DNA from 3 places in the Priestia sp. JV24 genome. Region 2 is predicted to be linked to each of the others. Evidence: predicted binding sites of a transcription regulator. Region 2 holds the regulator's gene; each other region holds the start of a gene.

Region 1 (3,288 bases), on a different contig from region 2:
GTAGAGGAATTTGAGAAGTCTGGATGCGCTGTAGTGATGTCAAACGGCGAAGATGGCGAAAAGAGAATGTTCGTCGGCGAACACCGAAGTGGACAAACATGGATTGATTTCACAAACAACCGAGAAGATCAAGTTGTGATTGAAGAAGATGGCTACGGACAGTTCCCTGTCAATGGCGGCTCTGTATCCGTTTGGGCTGAAGCATAAAAAAACAGTGGCTTGCGCCACTGTTTTTTTTACCATAGACCTAGCAGTTTCCACCACAAGCCGCCAATTCCAATCCAAATGATAATATGAATAATTGAAATTAAAAAGCCGAGCGACCACCATTTTTGCTGCGTTACATATCCACTACCGAAGAACACCGGTGCCGGTCCACTGCCGTAGTGAGTTAAACAGCCAAATAAATTGCTAAAGAACGCTAAAATTAATGCTGACAGTAACGGAGGCGCACCAGCGGCCACGATGACAGATAAAAATGCTGCGTACATAGCGCTGACATGAGCCGTATTACTCGCAAAAAAGTAGTGAGAATAAAAATACGCAACAGCTAGTACAATCAACGCCGTCATCCAAGACATATGACTAACAGTGCCTTTCATCAGATCACTGAACCAAGGAATCATGCCTAGATCATTTAAGAAGGTTGCCATCATAACCAAAACAGCAAACCAAACTAATGTATCCCATGCTCCCTGTTCTTTTTTGATGTCCGACCAGCTTAACACTTGCGTTAAAAGCAGCGCACATAGACCAATAAAAGCAGTTGTTGTTGCATTAATATTTAAATTAGCTCCAAAAATCCACAGCACAAGAAGAAGTAAAAATACGCCAATCATGTACCATTCTTCTTTCTTTAACGGACCCATTTCATTTAGTTTTTTTGCTGCAATTTCAGATGCTTCCGGCGTTTCTTTTAATTCTGGCGGATACAGCTTATAAATAACAAGCGGAATAACAATTAAACTAATAATTCCAGGTACAATTGCAGCCGCTGCCCAGCCAACCCATGAAATAGTCTTGCCTGTAATTTGTTCCGTCATTTTAACAGCAAGAGGATTGGCCGCCATTGCCGTTACGAACATAGCGGATGTGATCATATCTCCTTGAAACGATACTTTTGTTAAGAAAGCGCCGACTCTGCGCTCCGTACCGTCTCCAGTTCTCGATCCATATGTTTCGGATAAAGAACGAATGATTGGAAGAATAATTCCTCCAGCTCGCGCTGTATTAGACGGCATTGCAGGTGATAAAAGCAAGTCACTTACGATAAGAGAATACGATAATCCCAACGTCTTTTTACCGAACAAACGAACAAAGATGTAGGCAACCCTTGTTCCTAGACCAGTCTTAATAAAACCTCTAGAAATAAAGAATGCAATGACGATTAACCAAATCGTCGTATTTTGAAAACCGCTGAGCGATTGTTCAAGTGTTAATGTATTAGTTAATACAATAATGGTTAAAGATAAAATAGCTACACTGCCTAATGGCAATGGTTTAATGATAAGCCCTACGATAGTAGCCACAAAAATAGCGAATAAGTGCCAAGCCTTCACATCAAGTCCAGACGGAGGTGTAATAAACCATAAAATAAGTCCGATTGCCAGACAAATTAATAAAGGAAGAAATTTCACTTCGCCGGCAGGCTTTTTTGTTGTTTCAGCCATAATCTTTCTCCTTTCATGTTTTTAAATAATAGTAATAGTATGCTCTTTCCACTTCGTACCCAATACTTATCCCATTTAAAATAAAATAATTGTAAAAATACGTTTCGTAAGGATGATATTGTAAAATTGTGAAATGTTGAGCATAATTCCTTTATTATTTTATCATATATATTGACAATATTTATCTCTTACCTTCATTTTATTCCCTTCAAAATAGCTTGTAAGCGTTATTTCATTAAAAATAAATAAACTGCATGAGTTCATCATGCAGCCTTGCATTTAGCGATTTACTTTTTGAATAAACACGACTTTTAAATAATTACCTGACTTAAATTCTTTTATTGTTTTAAAATCAGCTGGAAGAGCGAACTGCTCCATCATTTTGTACCGTTTCCCTTTTTCATTAAAAGCTTTTTCAATAAACGAATGGAATTTTTTCATATCAAAATTGCTTGCATTCGTAGATGCTACAATGACACCGTTTGGCTTTGTAAGCGCAATGGCTTCTTTTAATAAATCTTTGTAGTCTTTTACTGCGCTAAACGTATGCTTTTTCGACTTAGCAAAGCTTGGCGGATCTAGCACTACAAGATCGAACGTCATATTCTTCTTAACCGCATATTTAAAATACTTAAAAACATCTTCTACGATAATGTCCTGTGCTTCGTGATCAATTCCATTTACACTAAATTGCTCAATTGTTTTTGCCAAGCTGCGATTGGCCAGGTCGACACTTGTTGTTTTCGCAGCTCCTCCAAGAGCGGCCGCCACTGAAAATGCGCCTGTATACGAAAACATATTTAAGACGGTCTTTCCTTTTGCATATTTATCTCGAATAGTTTTACGGACGTCTCGCTGATCTAAAAAGACTCCCACCATTGCTCCGTCATTTAAGTAAACGGCAAAACGAATACCATTTTCTTTTACAATTAAAGGAAATTCACCTTTGTCCCCTGCTACAAAATCATCTTCTTCAATATACTGACCTTTTACGTTAAAACGTTTTTTCTGGTACAGCCCTTTAAAGTTAGGCGCAGACTTTAAGGCTTCAATGACGTATTCTTTAAATTGATAAATTCCTTCACTATACCAACTCATGACGTAATATCCGTCATAATAATCAATAATCAAGCCGCCGATTCCGTCACCTTCACTATTAAATACGCGAAAAGCAGTTGTGTCTTCAGATGCATAAAAGTCATGACGAGAGGCAATAGCTTGCTGAATTTTCCTAGCAAAAAACGCCGCGTCAATTTGCTCACTTTTCTTCTTCGTAAGAATCCATCCGTAGCCTTTGTTTTGTTTTCCATAATAGCCTTTGGCTAAAAATTGATTCTTCGGAGTGACTAAGTTAATAATAACCCCTTCTTCTTGCAGTTTATGACCATCAACAAGCGCATCTTTTTCAATGAGTGGATAACCTTTGTTCACTTTTTTAATAAAAGCTTCTTTGGCTATAACTTGTACTTCTTTTCTCATGTGTACACCCTATCTATTTAATTTAGTTCATTCTAGTTTTATCCATTTTATAAGAATAATCTACATTTATCTTAACATAGATAACCGTTGATGTTTCCAGTTACAAAATAGAAAAGCGGCGTATGCCATAAAGCATTCT
Region 2 (3,288 bases):
GTGACATGTCCATGCGTATAGAACATGCGGGAACAACGGTAACTGTGGTCTGGTCAGTCCTTGGGGTGTTCCTGGCTATGGCTGGTCAAGCTGTAGCAGGGATGATTGAGCACGCTCTTGGCATTACCCAAGTATCTGAAAATACACAAAACATTGTTAATCTTGTTAAAGCAACGCCGTTCCTTATTGTCGTTACGTCTGTTATTGGACCAATTCTAGAAGAGATTATTTTTCGAAAGATTATTTTCGGTTCTCTTCACAAACGATATAATTTTTTTATCTCTGCATTTATTAGTTCCCTTATTTTCGCTGCCGTACACTGGGATTTTAAACATTTGCTCGTGTATACAGCCATGGGATTTGTATTTGCATTCCTTTATGCAAGAACAAAACTAATTATTGTACCCATTATTGCTCACGTGTTGATGAATACAATCGTTATTTTATCTCAAACTATTTTTGCAGATAAAATTATAGAAATGCAAAAGCAAGCAGAACAAATGCAGTTTATTTTTGGAGGCATGTTTTTATGAAGAATATCCCTTTAACACGAGGGTTTATTTATATTATTATGGGGATTTTATTCACCTACCTGGCTATTCAAAATGCTCAGGAAACCGTGTGGAACTTCCCTACGATCTTATTTGCACTCGTAGCCGCATTCGATTTCAGATTTGCGGTTCGCATTTTTATCTTGCACTATAAAATTAAAAAGTTGCAGCAGCAATATAAAAATCAAGATGATTCATCTAAATAAAAAAACCACTGTTTCAGTGGTTTTTTTACATACTAACATCTTCTCTTTCTTGCTCTGCCCTTGCCTTTAACACTTTGCGATACGAAATGCGGGAAATAATGATGCTGATTTCATACAAAATTAAGAGCGGCACTGTCACCATCATGTGCGAGAGCAATTCCGGTGGTGTAATCAGTGCGGCAATAACTAGCAGTACGAAATAGGCATACTTTCGAATTTGAGATAAAAACATAGGCGTTATAATTCCTAATCGCGTCAAAAACATGACGACGACAGGAAGCTGAAACAACAGGCCAAAAGGCAGTGTGAGCTGCATTAAAAAAGAAAAGTATTCATTAATGCCAATCACTTGGTTTACATTCAGCTCATCGGAAACCCGCGTCATAAAATCGACGACAAATGGAAACAACACAAAATAAGAAAAAGAGACACCGCCGATAAAGAGAAAAATGGAAACAGGAATATATCCAAGCGTTACCTTACGCTCTTTTTCATATAAACCAGGACTAACAAATGCCCAAAGTTGATACAGTGCAACAGGAGCTGCAAGTACACAGCCGATAATAACAGCAAACTGCATATAAATCTTAACTGGATCTGTTAGCCTAAATGCATTCATCGTTAAATTTTTTGCCTCATCAGCATGCTGTAAATAGACAATAACCTTATCCGCTATAAAAAAGCCGCCAATTGTGGCAATGACAAAGAAAAATAAAACAATTAAAATGCGTTTTCGCAGCTCTCCTATATGATCATATATTGACATTTCTTGTTCGGTCATACTATGATCACCCTTTTACTCTTTGTCATCTACTTGACGCTGTTTATCTTTTTCACGATCTTCTGATGCACCGCTAGCGGCATGCTTAAACTCTCTAAGCGTTTGCCCGACTGATCTTCCTAGCTCCGGTAACCGTTTCGGTCCAAAAATAAGCAGTGCTACAATCGCAATAATAATCCAACTACCTGCTCCAATCCCCATATTCCCACTCTCCTTATTAATTTAGACTTAAGGAAATCGTAACACAGTCCATCTTATTCAACAGGATAATTTTTCAAAAAGTAGACAAGCGACTGTAATTCTACAGCCAGATCAATATGATGCAGTCGAATCTCATCCGGTACGTTTAAGCGTGCAGGAGTGAAGTTTAAAATCCCTTTAATTCCGCAATTCACTAAACGATCGGTAATTTGCTGAGCCACAGTGGCAGGAACGGTTAAAATCGCCACTGAGATATCATCACTCATATAATCTTCCAATTGGTCAAGGTGATAAACCGGCACGTCGCCTACTTTTGTACCGACTTTATCTTCTATCACATCAAAAGCGCACTCAATTTTGGTGTTATTATTTTTAATAAAATTATAATTTAAAAAGGCCGTTCCCAGATTCCCTACGCCAATCAGTGCTACTTTCGTTACTTCATCTTGGTCTAACGTTTTACGGAAAAATGTAAGTAAATAATTTACATTGTAGCCGTATCCCTTTTTCCCTAATGCTCCAAAGTAAGAAAAATCCCGACGAATAGTAGCAGAATCAACTTTCACTGCCTCACTTAACTCCGCTGACGAAACACGCTGTTTACCAGAAGCATGCAAGTTTTTTAAAAAACGATAATAAAGCGGCAATCGTTTAGCCGTTGCTTGTGGTATTTTTAATTGTTCAGTGTTCACGTTGTACCCCCTCAGTTCATGTATGTCATTACTAACATTTTCAAGTCATATTGCATTACCTTTCACAAAGCCTCAACCGCTCCGAGGTAGCGCTTCCAATTCTCTCTCTTTTCTCTTGTTTTATATATACTCCGCTTCATACCCCGACTCCTTTTGGCTATCCAGCACTACTTAAAGTCGGTAGTTAGAACGAAGCAATTAGCCCTTCAAAGGATCCGTTTGTTAGTCATGACGGGTTTTCTACATCCATCATATATAAGTTCAGAGATGCACTTATCTCTTATTTTAACATAGTATCCTGTATAAAATGTGCAGGTAAAATCATTTTATTTCATGAATCAAAACATTCGCTTCATCATTTGTCCTTGTCCCTCTACAAATTACAAACGCTTGTAGGAAGAACTTGTAGTTGAAAATATGTTAAAATACACTATGGATATACTACTAGAGGTGAAAAAATGATTATTCTACAATTGAACGGTATTACAAAATACTATGGGGCAGAACCCATTTTATCGAATATAAAGTTAGAAGTACAATCAAAAGACCGCATTGCCCTAGTGGGACGAAACGGTGCTGGTAAATCAACTTTATTAAAAATTATTGCTGAGCAGCTTTCTTATGACAGCGGAGAAATTATTAAACCTAAAGGTGTTTCCATTGATTATATGGGACAAGATACAGTTCTTGAGTCAACACTCTCCATATGGGAAGAAATGATGACGGTCTTTGCTCCATTAAAGAAGATGGAAAAAGAATTACGTACGCTTGAAACGAAGATGGGCGATCCAGACATTTTTAATGATTCAGTTCAATACGAAAAACTAACCAAAGAGTACGATCAGCTTCAAGTAACG
Region 3 (3,288 bases), on a different contig from region 2:
ATACAGCTTGCTAGAACGGACCACGTAAATAGCGGCATATGCATAAGTTTCATACCGGGTGCACGCATTTTTAAAATGGTCATAATGAAATTAATTCCAGAAGCCAAGCTGCCAATACCCGATATTTGAATGCCCCAAATATAAAAATCTTGACCTGGTCCAGGACTGAACTGCATGCCAGAAAGCGGTGGATAACTTAGCCACCCTGCATCTGGCGAGCCTCCGATTACAAACGACAAATTGAAAAGCATGGCGCCAAAGAAAAATAGCCAAAAGCTTACCGCGTTTAAAAAAGGATAGGCGACATCTCTTGCTCCAATTTGAAGCGGCACAACAATGTTAAAGAAAGCAAACATAAGCGGCATTGCCATAAATAGAATCATAATGGTTCCGTGCGTAGTGAAAATTTCGTTGTAATGATTAGAATCTAGAAAATGCCACTGAGGGAATGCTAGTTGCATACGCATTAATAATGCATCTACTCCGCCTCGAAACAGCATTAATAATGAAGAAAGCATATACATAATGCCAATTTTTTTATGATCCACCGTTGTGAGCCACTCACGCCATAGCCACTTCCATTTTTTAAGGTAAGTAAGAACAAAAATAATACCGGCTAGTGTTAATAAAATGGCGACATCTGCTCCGTAAATCATCGGTTCTCCTGTCACGAAAAAATGAGTTGAAAAATCTTTTAATTTGTCTAACAACTTAGTTTCCTCCTTCCTGGTGCTCGTGCTGTGCATGTACTTGTTCTTCAGAAGCCACATTCATAGTCTTCATGTCTTCATTTTTCATATGATGATGCTGACTATAATATTGACCGCCGTTTTTAATGACAATTTCTTGGAATAAGCCTTTAGGAATGGTAGAATACGATTTTTCTAGAGAAAGACCTTGTTGGGCAAGGTTGCTATAATCAGCTTTTGTTAAAGCTGGTGATGTTTCTTTCACTTGCTTTACCCATTGATTAAATTCTTTTGTCGATGTAGATTTAACTTTAAAGTTCATATGAGCGAACCCTTCACCCGTAAAATTAGCACCCGAACCAAAGTATTCTCCCTTGTGATCAGCTTGCAGCCACAGCCCCATTGCCATTCCCGGCATGGTATATAATTGTCCTCCCAGCTGAGGTACCCAAAAAGAATTCATAGGTGCATCTGACGTTAGCACGAATTGAACAGGCACACCTTTTGGAATTTCTACATAGTTGACTGTCGCAATATCTTGATCCGGATATTGAAATAACCATTTCCAATCAAGAGATGTTACTTCAATTGTTAGCGGCTTTACATCTTTTTTCGGCGGATCTACTAAGTCATACGTCGTCTTGGCCGTAGCAAAACCTAAAATGCCGATAATAATAATGGGGATGCCCCACCAAATAAATTCAAGACGCTTGCTATCGTCCCAGTCTGGCCGATACGGAGCTTTGTTTCCAGGCTTATCACGGTAGCGTAAAACGATATACACAAGCAGACCTAAAACAGGAATCACAACAATTGTGCATAAAATTATGGAAAAAATAATTAACTGGTATTCTTTTTGAGCCACCGCCCCCTGCGGATTTAAAATCAAATAACGACTATCACATCCTGCTAAAAAAATTGTAATGAATACGGAGAGAATGATTAACCTGCTAATATGCATTGATTTTTGCTTTCTCACCTAAGCTCAGGCTCCCTTCCTCTAAATCTCTGTACATAATAATGGTATATAAACGTTCATATTAAAGATGCATCTCAACAGATCAAAAGGCTAAAAACCTCCTAACATATTGAAGTTTGTCATGACATATTGCTTACTTCTAAAAAATTATCATGTTGTATGTTTAAAAGGTGTGATATTTATCACACTTGAAGCGATTTTTATCTATTTTAAATGGCTTTACCATAATTTCGTCACATATTTGGTTAAATGTGGTGTGTAAGAGGAAGGTCAGCATTGCCTTGTGACTAGCCTAATAAAAGCAAAAAACTCTTCCAGTTTTTATTAACTGGAAGAGTTTTTCGTAAGTACTAGATGAAGTATTAAGCTTTAACATTTACTAATTTGCTTATTTGACCTGCTGAAACATCCAATCAATCATTTTTCGATTCTGATACGCGGGAACCCAGGAAGCATGCTCACACTTTAATTCTTTAGGATATTCCGTATATAGCGGATGCCCCCAGATTTTTTGTGAATTCATTGCACCGTTATTTATATTTACGATGAAACACCCCTCATAAAGAAAACTATATTTCTATTTTCAAAGAGACTTATCACTATAGCAATATCTTTTAAAAAAGCTATCCACTTTCTTCATAAAGATTACATATTAAAAACACCTAAACTATTTTAGGTGTTTTTGAAAGTTTTATACTCACCTTTCCTCTAAGTAAAAGCTCAATGGTTATATGACTTTCTTACTCTTTGAAGCCCCTTGTTTTTTTCTCCACATATTTTCCATTTGTTCGAGAGTTCTACCTTTTGTTTCAGGAACAAATTTCCAGACAAATAAAGCAGAAAGTACACTCATTAAACCGTAAAAACCATATGTTAATCCTCCGCTATATTCCATCATCACGGGATATGTAGAGGAAATAAAATAGTTAGCCGCCCACTGAGCAGCTACGGCAATAGCTACAGCACGACCTCTAATTTTATTAGGAAAAATCTCTGAAATGAGCACCCAACAAATTGGTCCCCATGACGTCATAAAGGAAGCTGTATAAATAATGATAAATACAAGCGTCCCTATACCAATGATGTTTGAAAAAGCCATGCTTGCTACACCGAACATTCCAATGGCCATTCCGATAGACCCTGTTATTAATAAAGGTTTTCTTCCCAAACGATCAACTGTCAAAATTGCAATTACTGTAAAAATAACGTTTACTAATCCCATAATAATGGTTTGCAGCATAGAAGAACCTTTAGCTGCTCCCATGCTTTCAAAAATACGCGGAGCATAATATAGAGCTACATTGATTCCTACAAACTGTTGAAATACAGAAAGCAGTATACCTACAACGATAACTAATTTTCCATATGCCAATAATTTTTCAGACGAAACATTGGTAGAAATTGTTTGTTTAATATCTTCTAAAATTGCTTTCGCTTCTGAAGATCCATTAATTTTAGTTAGTATGGCTAAAGCTTTTTGATCTTGATTCTGTATAGCTAAGTAGCGAGGCGTTTCAGGAACTAAAAACAAGAGTGCTGCAAAGAGTAAAGCTGGAATAGCTCCTGAAGCAAACATGTATCTCCAACCTACATCATTAATCCATTCTAAGGTTTCCCCAT

What was found. Region 2 encodes Rex, which represses fermentation and respiration genes when NADH is low (regulators of the CRP and FNR family bind a similar motif). Its sites were predicted from a motif close to TTGTGAAATATTTCACAA; they were not measured.
Region 1: the regulator Rex is predicted to act here: its motif matches at 1,797-1,814, upstream of OK414_RS27250 (anion permease).
Region 3: the regulator Rex is predicted to act here: its motif matches at 1,839-1,856, upstream of OK414_RS09690 (cytochrome c oxidase subunit II).

The regions. Positions count from the first base shown of each region.
Region 1 is NZ_JAPCIN010000024.1:324,051-327,338, forward strand. It holds gene OK414_RS27245 (alpha-amylase) at 1-207, shown strand, start outside; gene OK414_RS27250 (anion permease) at 237-1,670, opposite strand; gene OK414_RS27255 (class I SAM-dependent rRNA methyltransferase) at 1,950-3,149, opposite strand.
Region 2 is NZ_JAPCIN010000005.1:4,732-8,019, reverse strand. It holds gene OK414_RS01095 (CPBP family intramembrane glutamic endopeptidase) at 1-533, shown strand, start outside; gene OK414_RS01090 (YdiK family protein) at 530-757, shown strand; gene tatC (twin-arginine translocase subunit TatC) at 783-1,538, opposite strand; gene tatA (twin-arginine translocase TatA/TatE family subunit) at 1,554-1,739, opposite strand; gene OK414_RS01075 (redox-sensing transcriptional repressor Rex) at 1,793-2,431, opposite strand; gene OK414_RS01070 (ABC-F family ATP-binding cassette domain-containing protein) at 2,890-3,288, shown strand, end outside.
Region 3 is NZ_JAPCIN010000015.1:70,629-73,916, reverse strand. It holds gene qoxB (cytochrome aa3 quinol oxidase subunit I) at 1-710, opposite strand, end outside; gene OK414_RS09690 (cytochrome c oxidase subunit II) at 712-1,650, opposite strand; gene xylE (D-xylose transporter XylE) at 2,396-3,288, opposite strand, start outside.